2 regions of the Hydrogenophaga electricum genome follow, and region 1 is predicted to be linked to the other one. Evidence: riboswitches for the same ligand, from Rfam matches in the RefSeq annotation. Region 1 holds a riboswitch; the other holds the start of a gene.

Region 1 (11,091 bases):
TCCCCACCCGCAGCTGCCGTTGCTGCGCATCGTCAATGGATACCGAGACATCGGCCACACCATCCGACGGGGCCAGCCGAGCCGCGTCGAGACGGAAACCCAGCAACTTGCGGACATCCAACTTGATGTTCATCGAATACGCTCCAGTCAAAGTGTCTACACAAATGGACACACTGCCTCATAATTACATCGATGCAGGCCTCCGTCAACCGCGTCCGTCGACTGATTTACGTCACCACCCGGGACCATGCCTACACGTTTCAGGCTTGGCCGGCATTGCTGGCACCGACGGGCATCGAGGTGCAGCGGTTCTGCTATGAACAGTGGCTGCCTGCAGCCCGCACCCCCGTGGGCACCTACGTCCTGACCGACTTTGATCGTCTGTCCGTCAGCGAACTCCAGGTGGCGGGGGAATTGTTTCAGACCCTGGTGGCTGCGGGCATGACCGTGCTCAACGATCCCCGCCAGTTTCGCCCCAGAGCCTTCCTGCTCAAACAGCTCCAGCACTCAGGCATCAACACGTTTGGCTGCCACCTGCCCGCAGCCGGGGAGTGGCCGGATCGCTTTCCGGTGTTTCTCCGCACACTGGCCGGGCACCGGGGCGTGCTGTCCGAATTGCTGCACGATGGGACTGCCTGCCAGCAGGCGCTCGAAGCAGCGCTGGCGCAAGGCTTCACACTCAGTGACCTGGCCTTCATCACTTTTGCCGCCACCCCCAGCGCGACGGGGGCTTTTCAGAAACACGCGGCTTACCGCATCGGTGACCGCATCGTCCGCGCGGTCACCGTCAACCAGCGGCACTGGATGGCCAAAGTGGGGGAACTGGGTGTGGCCTCCGAAGCCCAGTACCGGGAAGAGCTGACTGAAATGGATCACTACCCGCACGCGGCGTTCGTACACCGCGTGTTCGACGCGGCCGGGTCAACCTTTGGCCGGCTGGATTTCGGTCTCACGGACGCGGGTCCGCAGGCCTATGAAATCAACACCAACCCCCATATGGGCAGTGGTGCACCCGACGAATTGATGCACCCGAATGCCGACCGGAGCGCCACCATGCAACGCATTCGCCGCGACCTGATCGAAGCGTTCGGGGCACAGGTGCCACCGCACCCCCGAGGCTGGATCCGTCTGCGCGATCAACGCAGGCCGGTGCCCCGGGTGTGAGGGCCCCGCGAAAGGCCCTCAACCCTTGACGGTGCTGCTCAGAACTTCCAGCCCAGGCCCACGCCCACCAGCACCGGATCGACCTTGAACTTGCCGATTTCGGCGCCACCGGCGGAGACCTTGGTGCCGATGTTGACCTTCTTCACGTCAAAGTTCAGGTACAGGGTCTGGGACAGCGGCACGTCCACCCCCACCTGCAACGCCAGGCCGGTGCTGTTGCGCTTGATGTCGACGCCTGCCGGCAGCTTGACCGAGCTGAAGCGCGTGTAGTTCAAGCCGGCACCCACATACGGCTTGAAGCTGCCGGCGTCGAAGTGGTACTGCACCGTCAGCGTCGGCGGCAGGTGTTTGAGGCTGCCGATGTCCAGCGCGCCATTGCCCGCCGACAGGGTGTGCTTCTGCGGCACGGTCAGGATCAGTTCGGCCGCCAGGTTCGGGCTCAGGAAGTAGGTGAAATCGACTTCCGGCAGCCACTTGTTGTTGACCGAAAGCGCCAGACCGGTGCTGTCCTTGTTGGCACTGTCGAGGTGCACGGCACGCGCACGCACCAGCAGGTCTCCGGACTTGAAGTCCTGCGCCATGGCGGCGCCGGCCGACAGCATCGCCAGGGCAGCGACGGCAACGATGTGCTTCTTCATCATGATGTCTTCTTCATCCTCGTCACGGGAACATTCCCGGCGGCCATTACAGAAGACCCGATGGGGCGCAACTTTGCGTCAGATCAAACCCGACCGGCGCCCCGATTCGGGGCATCGGTTTTTCTTTGCACGCTTTTGACGCACGTCAATGCTGGCGGGGAACCCGCTTTCACTCAGGCAGCAGCTGCACCCGAAACACGCCCCGGTGCCGCACCCCCAGCGCTTCGGCAGCGGCGTGGCTGAGATCGATGGCGCGGTTGCCCGTGTTCGGCCCCCGGTCGTTGATGCGCACGACCACTTCGCGCCCGGTATCGACACTGCGCACGCGCAACCAGGTGCCAAATGGCAACGTCGGGTGCGCGGCCGTGAGTTCGTCGCGGTCGAAGCGTTCTCCGCTGGCCGTGCGCCGCCCATGAAACCGGTCGCCATACCAGGAGGCCAGGACGATGGGCACCCGCCCTGGGTGCCAGTTGGTGTCGCCCAGGGCGTCCCGCTGTGTGCTGCAGCCGGCCAGCGCCGCCACGCCCAGCACCAGGAACATGCGGCGTTGCCAGCCCGGGGACGTCATGCCCGCAGTCGGCGCACGAGCTCGAGGGTCGCCGCGCTCTGGTTCATGGTGTAGAAGTGCAGGGCCGGAGCGCCCAGCGCCACCAGGCGTTCGACCAGGCTGCTGACCACGTCGAGCCCGAAGGCCTTGATGGACGCCGTGTCGTCGCCATAGGCCTGCAGCCGCAGGCGGATCCAGCGAGGAATCTCCGCACCACACGCGTCGGAAAAGCGCATCAATTGCGTGGAGCTGGTGATGGGCATGATCCCCGGCACCACCGGTACATCGGCCCCCAGCGCCCGCGCCTCGTCGACGAAACGGGCATAGGCGTCGGCACTGTAGAAATACTGGGTGATCGCGGAATCCGCGCCCGCCCTCACCTTGGCCGCATAGGCCTTGAGGTCGGCCTCGGGCGAGCGGGCCTGCGGGTGCACCTCGGGGTAGGCGGCCACTTCGATGTGGAAGTCGCGCCCGGTTTCGGCACGGATGAAAGCCACCAGATCGCTGGCGTACTGAAATTCACCACCGATGCCATAGCCGCTGGGCAGATCGCCCCGCAGCGCCACCAGCCGCCGCACGCCCATGGTCTTGAGCTGCGCGAGCTGATCGCGCACGCTGGTCTTGGTGGCGCCAATGCAGGAAAAATGCGATGCCGCGTCCACACCTTCGGTCAGGATGGCCTTCACGGTGTCGAAGGTCCCTTGCTGCGTGGAGCCGCCGGCGCCATAGGTCACCGAACAGAACTCGGGCTGGAGCGCGTACAGCTGCTGGCGCACGGCGCGCAGCTTGTCGGCGCCCTCGGGCGTCTTGGGCGGAAAGAATTCAAAACTCAGGGGCAGGCCCATACGAAAAACTCCCGGTTGCCATCACCACCGGTGATGGCGCTGTCGAAATAGTCGCGGCAGCGCAGACCGTGATCGGCACAGGCCTGGGCCATGCGCTGCTGCACTAGGGCGTAGCTGGCGGGGTTTTTCACCAGCCCCCCTTTGCCGATGTGTTCAGGCTGCAACTCGAACTGCGGCTTGACCAGCATCAGCAACCCCGGCCCGCCAGCCTTGAGCAGCGGCACCAAGGCCGGCCAGACCAGCGTCTGCGAGATGAAAGACAGATCGCCGACGATCAGATCGAACGGCGCGGCGGCCGCAGCGCCGCCAGCAGCCACCAGCTGTGGTGCGGTCAAGTCGCGCGCATTGCACTTTTCGATGCAGATCACGCGCGGATCGTTCCGCAGCGAAGGATGCAACTGGCCCTGGCCCACGTCCACCCCGACCACGTGCGCCGCACCGCGCTGCAGCAGGCCGTCGGTGAAGCCACCGCTGCTCTGCCCCACGTCGAGGCAGCGCAGGCCCGCCACGTCGATGCCGCAGTGGGTGAGTGCCGCATCGAGTTTGAGTCCGCCGCGCGAGACGAAGCGCGATTCCGCCGTGTCCAGCAGCTCCAGATCCACCGTTTCGCGCAGCTCCTCGCCGTTCTTGGTCACCGTTTTCCAGTCGCCGCCGGGCAGGCGCCAGCGCACGCCCGCCGCGATCAGCCGCTGCGCTTGCGAGCGCGATGCGGCCAGGCCACGGTCAACCAGCAACTGGTCAGCACGCATGATGGGATGAAGAGATCTGATGCCAGGGCGCAGTGGAACCGGCTTGACCGGGCCACCAGCGCCACCCCCAGGAGGGTGACACCGAAGGCCGCGCGAGGGGCGTCCTCATGCTGCGCGGGGGATCAATACCGGTACGTGTCGGGCTTGTACGGCCCTTGCACCGGCACGCCGATGTAGGCGGCCTGTTCCTTGGTCAGGGTGGTCAGCTGGGCGCCCAGCTTGGACAGTTGAAGGCGCGCGACCTTTTCATCCAGGTGCTTGGGCAGCACGTAGACCTGGCCGACCTTGTAGTCCTTGGGCTTGGTGAACAGCTCGATCTGGGCAATGGTCTGGTTCGCGAAGCTGGACGACATCACGTAGCTGGGGTGGCCGGTGCCGCAGCCCAGATTCACCAGCCGGCCCTTGGCCAGCAGGATGATGCGCTTGGCCGGCTTCTTGCCGACCTTGGGGAAGATCACGTGGTCCACCTGCGGCTTGATCTCTTCCCACTGGCAGTTCTTCTCCAGCGAGGCAACGTCGATCTCGTTGTCGAAGTGGCCGATGTTGCAGACGATGGCCTGGTCCTTCATGGCCACCATGTGCTCGTAGCGGATCACGTCCTTGTTGCCGGTGGTCGTGACGAAGATGTCGGCCTTGTCGGCGGCGTACTCCATGGTCACGACGCGGTAGCCTTCCATGGCGGCCTGCAGTGCGTTGATGGGGTCGATCTCGGTCACCCACACCTGGGCGCTGAGCGCACGCAGCGCCTGGGCCGAACCCTTGCCCACGTCGCCATAACCGCAGACCACGGCCACCTTGCCGGCAATCATCACGTCGGTCGCGCGCTTGATGCCGTCCACCAGCGACTCGCGGCAGCCGTACAGGTTGTCGAACTTGCTCTTGGTGACCGAGTCGTTGACGTTGATGGCGCGCAGCATCAGCGTGCCCTTGGCCGACATCTCGTTCAGGCGGTGCACGCCGGTGGTGGTCTCTTCGGTCACGCCGATGATGTTCTTCAGGCGGCGGCTGTACCAGGTCGGGTCCTGCTTGAGCTTGGCCTTGATGGCCGCGTGCAAGATTTTCTCTTCCTCGCTCTTGGCCTTGCCCAGCGCCTTGATGTCCTTCTCGGCCGCGGCGCCCAGGTGCATCAGCAGCGTGGCGTCGCCGCCATCGTCCAGGATCATGTTCGGGCCTTCGGTCTTCGAGCCCTTGGGGCCGAATTCGAAGATGCGGTGGGTGTAGTCCCAGTAATCGACCAGGGTCTCACCCTTGACGGCGAACACCGGCGTGCCGTTGGCCGCAATGGCGGCGGCGGCGTGGTCCTGCGTGCTGAAGATGTTGCACGAGGCCCAGCGCACTTCGGCGCCCAGCGCCTGCAGGGTTTCGATCAGCACCGCAGTCTGGATCGTCATGTGCAGCGAGCCGGTGATGCGCGCGCCCTTGAGCGGCTGCTTCTTGGCGAACTCGTCGCGGATGGCCATCAGGCCGGGCATTTCGGTCTCGGCGACCTGGATTTCCTTGCGGCCCCAGTCGGCCAGGCCGATGTCGGCAATGACGGAATCGGCGTGGGGGGCAGGCGTGCGTGCGTTCATGTGGAAGGCTCCAAAAGCGACGTTGGGCAGAAAGCCACCGACGATGGGGAACCGGACTCACCTCACTCGTGCAGTGGATGAGCGTCGTTGCGAAGAAGGGATCCGAGCCTCACGCCCCGCGGCCGGTGAACTCCACCGGTGGGGACGCTGCAACGCTCCTCGGAATGGTGGAATTCTAGCGCAGGCAGGCTTTTCAGGCATCTGCGAAACTGGCGGCCCCTTATGAACCCGACGCCGCTTTCCGACTGGCCCCTGGCCGCCCGGGCCCGCATCCAGGGCGTGCTCACCGACATCGACGACACCCTCACCACCGGGGGTGCCCTCACGCCCGACGCGGGCGCCGCGCTGCAGCGTCTGCGCCATGCCGGCCTGCCGGTGTTCGCCATCACCGGTCGCCCGGCCGGCTGGAGCGCCCCCTTCGCGCTGGCCTGGCCGGTCGATGGCATCGTGGCGGAAAACGGCGCCGTGGCCTTCTGGCGCGGCAGCGATGGGGCCCTGTGCCGCGCCTATCAGCAGGACGCGCCCACGCGGCAGCGCCACGCCCGGCGGTTGCAGGCGGTGGCCCACGCCATCCTGGCCGAGCTGCCGCATGCGCGGCTGGCGCAGGACAGTGCGGGCCGCGAAACCGACATCGCCATCGACCACAGCGAATTCGCCCACCTGATACCGGCCGACACCGCCCTCGTGCAACGCCGGATGCAGGAAGCCGGCCTGAAAGCGACCGTCAGTTCCATCCATATCAACGGCTGGATCGGCGACCACGACAAACTCAGCGGGGCACGCTGGATCGTGCGCGAGCGGCTCGGGCGCGACCTGGACGCCGAGCGCGAGTGCTGGGCCTTCATCGGCGACTCGACCAACGACGCGCCCCTGTTCGCCCACTTCAGCCAGAGCATCGGCGTGGGCAATGTCGCGCGCTTTCTGCCGGCACTCACCCACCCGCCCCGTTACCGGACCGCCGGCGAACGCGGTGCCGGTTTTGCCGAAATGGTCGATGCCCTGCTGGCCGCGCGCGGCGCCCGGAGTCCGGCATGAGCGAGCACCCGCTGCCCCCGGCCCACTCGGGCATCGCCGGCACCGGAACGTCCGCCCCGCAGGCCGGCCGGGGCCTGGTGGCCATTTTCGGCTCCACCTTCTTCGAGCTGATCGGCTACTTCATGCTCATGCCCCTGCTGCTGCTGCGGCTCAAGGGCGACGGGCTGTCGACCTCGATGGCCGGGCTGTTCGCGGCCACGGGCTGGGTCGGCATCTTCGCCATCACGCCGTTCGCCTCGGCCATCACCCAACGCCTGGGCCGGCGCCCCACGCTGTGGCTGGCCGCTGCCGTGCCCGTGGTGGCGATCGCCGGCTTCCTGGCCACCGATGCGCTCGCGGCGTGGTTCGTCTTCGAGTTCATCTCGGGGGCCGCCTCCGGTCTGCGCTGGGTGCTGGCCGAAGCGGTGGTGGCCGAATTCGCACCCCCCCGGCAGCGCGGGCGCATGGTCGGCATTTTCGAAACCATGATCGGCACCACTTTCGTCATCGGGCCGGCGCTGCTGGCCGCGGTCGGCCCCCAGAGCCCGCTGGCCTTGTGGCTGGTGCTGACCTCGGTCAGCGTGGGCCTGGTCTGGAGCCTGCTGATTCCGCGCCTGCCGGCCGCCGCCGACCAGCACTCGGCACGCGTCGGTCTGCACGGGGTGTGGCAGGCCCTGCGTGCGCACCCGCTGATCATGACCATCGGCTTCGTGGGTGGTTTTTTCGAAAGCGGCCTGACCTCTCTGCTGCCGCTCTACGGCCTGGCGCTCGGGCTGGGCGCCGCCGCAGCCGCGCTGCTGGTGTCGGCCAGCGGGCTGGGCAGCGCCCTGATGATGCTGCCCGCCGGGCTGCTGGCCGACCGCCTCAGCCACCACCCGCGCTGGCCGACACCGGGCCGGGCACGCCTGGCGCTGATGCACGGCTGCGCCCTGGTCACCCTGCTGGCCACCCTGTTCATCCCCTTCGTCGCCGGCACACCCTGGCTGGCCGCGGTCATCGCCTTCGTCTGGGGCGGCGCAGGCGGCAGCCTCTACACCCTGGCCATGATCGACATCGGCTCGCGCGAAGAGGGCATCACGCTGGTCAACAGCACCGCCGTGCTGGTGCTGGCCTACACCCTGGGCGGGGTGCTCGCTCCGGCGCTGGGTGCGGCACTGCTGGACCTGTCGCCCGTGTTCGGATTTCCGGCCCTGCTGATCGCCGTGGCGCTGCCCGGCTGGTGGTTGCTGCGGCGCGCCCGCACCTGAGGCACGGCGCAGGGACAGTCAAGGGGCGGCGGAAGCACCAGTGGGTGCCGCGGCGGGTGCACGGTCGAGCAGGCGGTCGGCCAGGCCGCCACCGACCCACATGCCGCCCAGCGTCAGCCAGGCCGTCGTGGCGAAAATCGCGCCCCCGGTCATGCCGGCGCCCACCGCGCAGCCCCCCGCCAGCATGGAGCCGAAGCCCATGAAGATCGCCCCGATGATGTAGCGCGGCATGGTGTAGGCCCCGCCGAAACCTTCGAGCTTCCAGTCGCGGCCGACCAGCGCGCCCACCAGCGATCCCAGGAACACGCCGGGCATGAGCCCGAGGCCGAATGTCCAGGGTTTGCCCGGCTCGGCCAGCACGCGCATCAGCCATTCGGCCGAAGGCCCGCTGAAGGTCAGCCCCTGGATCTGCACCGGCTCGAAAGAATGCGCCATCACCTGGTAGGTGGCCAGCCAGGCCAGCGCCACCATCAGGCCCGTGCCCAGCCCGCCGACCCACTTCCAGGCGCTCCAGCCGCTGTAGTGGGCAAAGAAGCCGGCGGTCACGAGCCAGACGGCACCGAAGACCAGCCCGTCCAGCGGCCCGGCGCCGGCCAGCGCCAGGAGGCTGCGCGACGCCCCGCCCTCCACCACCCACCAGCCGGCGATGGTTTCCCGCAACGGCGCCAGCACGCCCCCCAGAGACGCCTGCGCGACGACGGCAAAGATCAGCCCCGACAACAGCGCCCGCAGGTTGCCGTTGGCCGACAACACCAGCAGCCGGCTGGCGCAGCCGCGGGTCATGACCATGCCGAAACCGAAGATCAGCCCACCGATCAGCGCCCCCGACAGGCTGCCGCGGGCCGACAACTGGCGCGCTGTCCCCACGTCGAGCCAGCCTGCCACGATGAAGCCCTGCACCGCCACCACCGCCGCCGAAAACGCCAGCAGCCAGACGGCCAGCTTTTCACCGAAGCGGCCGTGCCAGAACTCGATCACGGCGGCGCGCAGGCAAAAGCGCGAACGCTGGGCAAAGAAGCCAAAGCCCAGCCCCACCACCAGCCCGCACAAGGCCAGCACGGCAGGCTCCCCCCAACGCTCGATCCACGCGGTGGCATCCATTTTTTCACCATTAATTCAAATATCGGCAATTACGGATGTTATGACTTTCCACCCCCCGGGATCTCAGGTGCTTCCCGGATGAGCGCCCGATTCCGCCCACGCTTGCGCCAGATCAAGGGTCGGGAATCGCCACCGTGGCCCCGCTGCCGCAGGCACAGGCGCTAAGCTGACCGGCGGGCGCACCGCTTGCCGCCCGGAAAAGGAGCGTGTTTTTGGCAATTCCCTGGCTCACTGCCCTGAAAGTGATTCCCTGGGGGGACGTGATCGAACACGCCCCCAAAGTGCTGGCCGCCGCGCGGCAACTGGTGGACCGGCAGAACAAGCGCCCGGCGCCCAGCGCGGCCGACGCCGCCACACCGATACCGGTCGCCCCCGAACCGGACGTGCTGCAACGCGAGGTGGCCGCCTTGCAGCAGGACGTGCAGCGCCTGCAGCAGACACAGGACCAGCTCACCCGCACCGTGGCCGACCTGGCGGAGCAGAACACCCGGCTGGTCGGCGCGGTGGATGTGCTGCGCCGCCGCACCCGCCTGCTGCTCGCCGTGGCGGCGGTGCTGGCGCTGGGCCTGGTCTGGCTGGGCTGGCGCTGAGCCGCGACCGGATCAGTCGGGCGCCGTGTCGGTGGTCAGCGTGGCGTCGCAGCCGCGGCCCGCTGCGATCCAGCGGCGTGCCAGCGCCTGCAGTGCGGGCGCGGCCCAGCCCCAGCGCGGCCCCAGCAGCCCTCGCGCGTCGCTGACCGCTCCACAGCGGTAGAGCGACTGCGCGTCGCTCCAGCGCAAGGCTGCGCAGGCGCCGGCACGGCGGCGCGAGATCACCTGCCCCAGCGGGCACGGCTCGGCCAGGCAGCACACGCCGCACCCGTTGCAGGCAGCCCCCTCCGGCGGCTTGGCCGGCGCAGCGGGGTGAATGTGGATGACCTGGTGCAACACGGCCAGAGGGTAGCGCAATCATTGCCTGCCGGTCCGCGTCGCCAAGGCGATGCGGGCGGCTTGCCTTCGAGGGGCTTCATGCCTATGGTGCGTTTTCCACCCCACAAAGGAGACATCACCATGAGCCTCGCCCCCCGCTTTTCCGAGCTCGTCTCGGGCTACACCTTTTTTGAAAGCCCGCGCTGGCACGACGGCCACCTGTGGCTGTCGGACTTCTACACCCACCAGGTGCTGCGCGTCGACCTGCAGGGGCGGGTGGAAAAAATCGCCGACGTGCCCCAACAGCCGTCCGGCATGGGCTGGCTGCCCGACGGGCGCCTGCTGGTGATCTCGATGCGCGACCGCCGGATTCTGCGGCGCGAGGCAGACGGCCGGCTCGTCACGCACGCCGACCTGTCCGGCATCGCGAGCGGCCACGTCAATGACATGGTGGTGGACGCGCAAGGCCGCGCCTACGTGGGCAACTTCGGCTTCGACCTGATGGGTGGCGGTACACCCCAGACCGCCAGGCTGGCCCGGGTCGACCCCGACGGTTCGGTGCATGTGGCGGCCGACGGTCTGTACTTTCCCAACGGCAGCATGATCACGCCGGACGGCCGCACCCTGATCGTCGGCGAAACCATGGGCAACCGCATCTCGGCCTTCGACATCCAGCCCGACGGCCAGTTGGGCCCGCGCCGCGATTGGGCCTCGTGGGGGCCACTGCCCCCGCTGACCGACACGCCGACCGTGCTGGGCGCGCTCAAGGCGGCGCCCGACGGCGCCACGCTGGACGCCGAGGGCGCGGTGTGGTTCGCAGATGCGGTGGGCAACCGCGTGGTGCGCATGGCCCCGGGCGGCGAGATCCTCGAAAGCCTCTCCACCGGGGCGCAGGGCGCCTTCGCCTGCACGCTGGGCGGCCCCGACGGCCGCACCCTGTTCATCTGCGTGGCACCGGACTTCCACGAGCACGCACGCCAGGCCGCCCGCGAGGCGGCGATCTGGACCACCACGGTGAGCGTGCCGGGCGCAGGCCGGCCCTGACGCCCGGGCGGGGACCGACGAGGCCCCGCCTCAGCGCGCCAGCACGGGGGCGAGCACCTTGCCGGTGTGCGTGCCCCGTTGCACCACGCCTTCGGGCGTGGTGGCCGCCACGATACGGCCGCCGCCCGAGCCACCTTCCGGCCCGAGGTCGATGATCCAGTCGGCCTCGGCCATCACGTCCAGGTCGTGCTCGATCACCACCACGCTGTGGCCGCCATCGACCAGCCGGTGCAATACGCGGATGAGTTTTTCCACGTCGGCCA
Region 2 (5,627 bases), on a different contig from region 1:
GCGGAAGCGGAAGACGATGAAGTGGTTCTAGGCGAAGAAGACCTAACCAAGTTGCGTGAGCACAAGCGCATTGAGAGGAACCGAAAGCTTGCTCGTAAGGCAAAGCTTCATCACGGCTACACCTGCAAGGCTTGCGGGTTTGACTTTCAGGCCAAGTACGGAGCCATAGGAAAGGACTTCATTGAAGCCCATCACCTCACGCCGCTCGCTGATTTAAAAGGGCAACGACTGAGCTTGAACGCAAAAACTGATTTCACAGTCCTGTGCTCCAACTGCCACCGAATTATTCATCGCACCTCTTTCGTCAACAGCGTGGAAGAGTTTCGCAGCCATTACCTCGTTAAAAATAATGCCTAACTGGTCGGTCAAGCGGACGCCAACGCTGGCCATGCCTTCGGCATTTTCACGGCCAGTTTCGGTACCCTGCAGTCGCTGCGCTCCTTCCGGCGCCGCTTACCTTGGGCATTAGCTGCTCATGAACCGACGCCGCGTCATACAGCAAGCACACGAACGGGTTCAAGTCGGAGCGTTCGTTGCTTGGCTGAATTCCAGGTATCGGGCCAAGTATGAAGTTGTGGCCGAACCGAATCCGCCCGAGGCGATCATTCGATCTGGGCGCACTACTCGATGGTTCGAAGTGACTGACGCTTTCTGGAGCGACGCCTTCGCGCCGGATGAATACTCCTACGCAACGCCCGGCGAGAAGCACAAGCCAATTGGAAATGGACCGTTCGTCGGACCCGACGCTCAATTTGCCGCGCGGTTTGTTGATGCCGTGCGAAAGAAACTCGAGAAAAAGTCGTACCTTCCCAGCATGCAGGCTTACGGACCAGGCTACCTCGTCGTCCCGATCATGTACCCGCTGTTTAACTCGCATTCGCTCTGGTATATGAAGCAGGCTTGGTCGCGCACTTGCATCAACGATCTTGGTTGCTTCCGGAGCATCTACATGTCGGTCCAAATGGGGCGAGGCCCCATCGTAAGGTGGTCCGAGTATGGGGCCGCAGCTAACATGGCAGCTTACGCAGCGGACCGCCTACGGCGGCCGCTGACTTCTGCGTTGAGCGTCCGCTCCTAACCGTTGGTCGACATGCCCACATCGCCGTCTTGGCCTGTGAGCCGGCAAGTAGCTTCTCCAGTGCGCCGCCTACAAGCAAACCAGATCGCCCGCATCCAGCGCCGGCGGGCGCGTCAGGTCGTTGTCGATGCCCATGACCTCGCTGGCGCGTTCGACGGCCCGCCACAGCAGGGGCGGCATTTTCAGAATCTCGTCGGGTGACGTGGCCTGCGTGATCCAGTGACTGATCTGCTGGTGTTCGTCCGGGGTCAGCAAGGCCAGGTGAAGCATTTCGTCGATGGTTTTCATGGGTCACTTCGCTCAAGTCTCTGGGAATGAAACGGATGCTGTCACAGATCGGGTGCGTCAGCGTTCATTTCAAGCCAAGCCGCCACGTCCGCCTCTCACCGCAACCCCGCCTTCTTCCCCAACCGGTACCAACTGCCGCAGCGTCAGCCCCAGGCTCTGGGCGCCGCGGCCATGGGTGCCGGGGTGTGGGGGCGGTTGCTCGGGCAGGTGCCGCGCCAGGCGTTCGATCACGTTGCCCAGCTCGCGGATGGCCGACCAGTTTCATGACCTCGCGCATGAGCAGCAGCTCCTGGGCGTGCCAGGCGGTCGGCGCGGCCAAGTCACCGGTGTCGGGCGGCATCCGTCAGAGTTTGGGGCAAAAGGGACATGCCCCCGACAAGCAATTTGCTCGCCAGCGCGGTGGCCGCCGAGCGGTCCGCTTCACGACGGCACGGTCCAGCACCGTGCCGTCTCGTGCACGCACCACCGGGCGCCATCCTGCTCAACCCGGTGGGCGATCAGGTACTCGCGCAGCAGCGCGAAGTCCATCGCGTCGGGCTGGACCAAAATCCAGCGGCGGTCCAGTCCGGCCGCACAGGCCGCCCAGTCGGGGTCAGCCGGCGCCACCAGCACCGGTTGGCGAGGGCGGGTGAAGGTGTGCGCCAGGTCGTTCCACAAGTTGGGGCTGGTGTGCCGGATATCTATCTCGGCGGCACCCGGCCCGGTGATGTAGACATGCTCCCGGCTTCGGGGGTGCGTCAGCGAGCGCACATGACCGAAGACGGTGTTCATCAAGCGGGCGATGCATTGCTCCGGATCGGTGTCGATGGGGATGACCAAAGCACCCTGCTGTGCCAGCAGTTCACGGGCCACGAACAGGTTCACCGTCAGTTCGGCCAGTGCCCTGGCGCGGTGCAGGACGAAGCCCAGCGGTGACGCTGCCGATTCCACCGCCGGTGGTAGTGTCTGCGCCAACCACACCAGGGGTATGCCCGCGCGCAGCGGGGCTTGTGATCCCCGGCCGCCGAGCAAGCCCAGCATGGCGCTGAGCGTGTCGCCGCGCAGCAGGTGCACGCGCGCGCTGTTGGGCCAATCGGCCGCCTCTGTGTGGGCGTCCTCCAACTGGGTCATGAGGTCCCGGGCGTGCCGGTGAGCAAAGGCCGCGATATCGGGCAGGTGGTGCAGCAGTGAGCGGTTCATGGCTTGTTCTTCCCTGGTTTTGTGAACAGAAAGTTTATCCAAAAACAAACCGAAAGTGTCTATTTGATGGCACGCCTTACTACGTTTCTGTTCATGAATGAAAAAGCGGAATTTGCCCAGCGGTTGCGCGACGCCATGGCGCAGGCGGGCTATCCCGTGCGCCCGGTGGTGCTGGAGCGTGAGTTCAATACGCGCTACTGGGGGCGTTCGGTCACGCTCCAGGGCGTGCGCCGCTGGCTGCGCGGCGAGGCGATTCCGTCGCAGGACAAGCTGCAGGTGCTGGCCGACTGGCTCGGTGTCGAACCCGAGGTGCTGCGCTTTGGCGTGGCGGTGCGGCAGTCGGTGCAGGAGCGCCGCCAGCGCTGGGAGGACGGGGCGGGTTACGTGGAGCGCGAAACCTTCGAGGCTTTCCTCTCGCTGCCCGCGCCGCAGCGCAAGATCGTGCGCGAGGTGATCCTCACGTTCGCCAAGGCGCACGAGAGCGACAACCGCTAAAATCGCCGCTCCTCAAGGAGCGCTGCAGCGCTGCCCGCCACCCGCTGGCGCCGGCGGTCGTCAGGCTTGAGGTTCCGGGCGTTCTCCGCCCGCCGGACCCACCGGTTTCCAACGGCGCTCACCAGTTCCCGATGTCTTCCCTGGTGAGCCCCATGACCGTTGTGACCGCCCCTGCCCCCGCTTCCGTTCGTCCCATGCTGCTGTCCGGCCTGGAGCCGCTGTTCATTGGCGAGGGCAGCCTGTTCGTCAACGTGGGCGAGCGCACCAACGTCACCGGCTCCAAGGCGTTCGCGCGCATGATCCTGGAAGGCCGCTACGAGGACGCGCTGGCGGTGGCGCGCCAGCAGGTGGAAAACGGCGCGCAGATCATCGACATCAACATGGACGAGGCCATGCTGGACAGCCAGGCCGCCATGGTGCGCTTCCTGAACCTGATCGCTGGCGAGCCCGACATCGCGCGCGTGCCGATCATGATCGACTCGTCCAAGTGGAGCGTGATCGAGGCCGGCCTGCAGTGCGTGCAGGGCAAGGGCATCGTCAACTCCATTTCCATGAAGGAAGGGGTGGAGAAGTTCAAGCACGAGGCGCGGCTGATCAAGCGCTATGGCGCGGCTGCCGTGGTGATGGCGTTTGACGAAGTGGGCCAGGCCGACACCTACGCGCGCAAGATTCAGATCTGCGAGCGCGCCTACCGCGTGCTGGTCGATGAAGTGGGCTTTCCGCCCGAAGACATCATCTTTGACCCCAACATCTTCGCGGTCGCGACCGGCATCGAAGAGCACAACAACTACGCGGTCGATTTCATCGAGGCCACGCGCTGGATCAAACAGCACCTGCCCGGTGCCAAGGTGAGCGGTGGTGTGTCCAACGTGTCGTTCAGCTTCCGCGGCAACGACCCGGTGCGCGAGGCGATCCACACCGTGTTCCTGTACCACGCGATCCAGGCCGGCATGGACATGGGCATCGTCAACGCCGGCATGGTGGGCGTGTACGACGAGCTGGAGCCCGAGCTGCGCGAGCGCGTGGAAGACGTGGTGCTCAATCGCCGGCCCGATGCGGGCGAGCGCCTCGTGGAAGTGGCGGAGAGCGCCAAGGGCGCGGCCAAGGACGACAGCAAGAAAAACGAATGGCGCGCGCTGCCGATCCGCGAACGCCTGACGCACGCGCTGGTGCGCGGCATCAACGAACACATCACCGAAGACACGGAAGAGATGTGGCAGCTCATCCAGGCCGAGGGCGGGCGCCCGCTGGCCGTGATCGAAGGCCCGCTGATGGACGGCATGAACGTGGTCGGCGACCTGTTCGGCCAGGGCAAGATGTTCCTTCCGCAGGTGGTGAAAAGCGCGCGCGTGATGAAGCAGGCCGTGGCCCACCTGCTGCCCTACATCGAAGAGGAAAAGCGCCAGCTCGAAGCGGCCGGTGCCGACGTGCGCAGCAAGGGCAAGATCGTGATCGCCACCGTCAAGGGCGACGTGCACGACATCGGCAAGAACATCGTCACCGTGGTCCTGCAGTGCAACAACTTCGAGGTGGTGAACATGGGCGTGATGGTGCCCTGGCAGGACATCCTGGCCAAGGCCAAGGAAGAGGGCGCCGACATCGTGGGGCTGTCGGGCCTGATCACCCCCAGCCTGGAAGAGATGCAGGTGGTGGCGGCCGAGATGCAAAAGGACCCGCATTTCCGCGACAAACAGATTCCGCTGCTGATCGGCGGCGCCACCACCAGCCGCGTGCACACGGCGGTGAAGATCGCGCCGCACTACGCCGGCCCGGTGGTCTACGTGCCCGACGCCTCGCGCAGCGTGAGCGTGGCCCAGGGGCTGATCGGTGACGGCCGGGTGCAGTACCTGGCCGAACTCAACGCTGACTACGAAAAGGTGCGCCAGCAGCACGCCAACAAGAAGGCCGTGCCGCTGTGGCCACTGGCGCAGGCGCGCGCCAACGCCACGCCGGTGGACTTCAGCACTTACACGCCGCCCGCGCCCAAGTTCATCGGCCGGCGGGTGTTCAAGAACTTCGATCTGGCCGAAGCCGCCCGGTACATCGACTGGGGGCCGTTCTTCCAGACCTGGGATCTGGCCGGTCCGTACCCCGCCATCCTCGACGACGAGATCGTGGGCGAGCAGGCGAAGAAGGTGTTCGCCGATGGCAAGGCCATGCTGAAAAAGATCATCGATGGCCGCTGGCTGACCGCCAACGCGGTGATCGGCCTGTACCCGGCCAACCGCGTGAACGCGGACGACATCGCGCTCTACGCCGACGAAACCCGCCGCCAGCCGGTGCTGACCTGGCACGGTCTGCGCCAGCAGACCGAAAAGCAGGACATCGACGGCGTGATGCGGCCCAGCCGCTGCCTGGCCGATTTTGTGGCGCCCGTCGGCACGGCCGACTACGTGGGCGTGTTCGCGGTCACCGCCGGCATCGGCGCCGAGAAGAAGGAAAAGCAGTTCCTCGACGCGCACGACGACTACAACGCCATCCTGTTCAAGGCTCTGGCCGACCGCCTGGCCGAGGCCATGGCCGAATGCATGCACGAGCGCGTGCGCAAGGACCTGTGGGGCTATGCGGCCGACGAGGCCCTGAGCAA

What was found. A riboswitch is a leader RNA that binds a small molecule or an ion and turns the genes downstream of it on or off. The one in region 1 is predicted to bind S-adenosylhomocysteine.
Region 2: another riboswitch for S-adenosylhomocysteine. It lies ahead of metH (methionine synthase); the one in region 1 lies ahead of ahcY (adenosylhomocysteinase).

What each region holds. Positions count from the first base shown of each region.
Region 1 is NZ_BSPB01000009.1:25,888-36,978, forward strand. Features, by position in the region: gene QQK43_RS07895 (hypothetical protein) at 1-133, opposite strand, end outside; gene QQK43_RS07900 (ATP-grasp domain-containing protein) at 193-1,164, shown strand; gene QQK43_RS07905 (OmpW/AlkL family protein) at 1,203-1,802, opposite strand; partial or broken gene QQK43_RS07910 (septal ring lytic transglycosylase RlpA family protein) at 1,972-2,244, opposite strand; gene metF (methylenetetrahydrofolate reductase [NAD(P)H]) at 2,367-3,194, opposite strand; gene QQK43_RS07920 (TlyA family RNA methyltransferase) at 3,179-3,943, opposite strand; gene ahcY (adenosylhomocysteinase) at 4,066-5,514, opposite strand; S-adenosyl-L-homocysteine riboswitch at 5,587-5,681, opposite strand; gene QQK43_RS07930 (HAD-IIB family hydrolase) at 5,737-6,549, shown strand; gene QQK43_RS07935 (MFS transporter) at 6,546-7,775, shown strand; gene QQK43_RS07940 (YeeE/YedE family protein) at 7,794-8,876, opposite strand; gene QQK43_RS07945 (hypothetical protein) at 9,083-9,466, shown strand; gene QQK43_RS07950 (hypothetical protein) at 9,479-9,805, opposite strand; gene QQK43_RS07955 (SMP-30/gluconolactonase/LRE family protein) at 9,926-10,828, shown strand; gene QQK43_RS07960 (excinuclease ABC subunit UvrA) at 10,859-11,091, opposite strand, start outside.
Region 2 is NZ_BSPB01000077.1:1,305-6,931, forward strand. Features, by position in the region: gene QQK43_RS21530 (MrcB family domain-containing protein) at 1-357, shown strand, start outside; gene QQK43_RS21535 (hypothetical protein) at 1,148-1,366, opposite strand; gene QQK43_RS21540 (hypothetical protein) at 1,787-2,545, opposite strand; gene QQK43_RS21545 (transcriptional regulator) at 2,639-3,040, shown strand; S-adenosyl-L-homocysteine riboswitch at 3,049-3,167, shown strand; gene metH (methionine synthase) at 3,193-5,627, shown strand, end outside.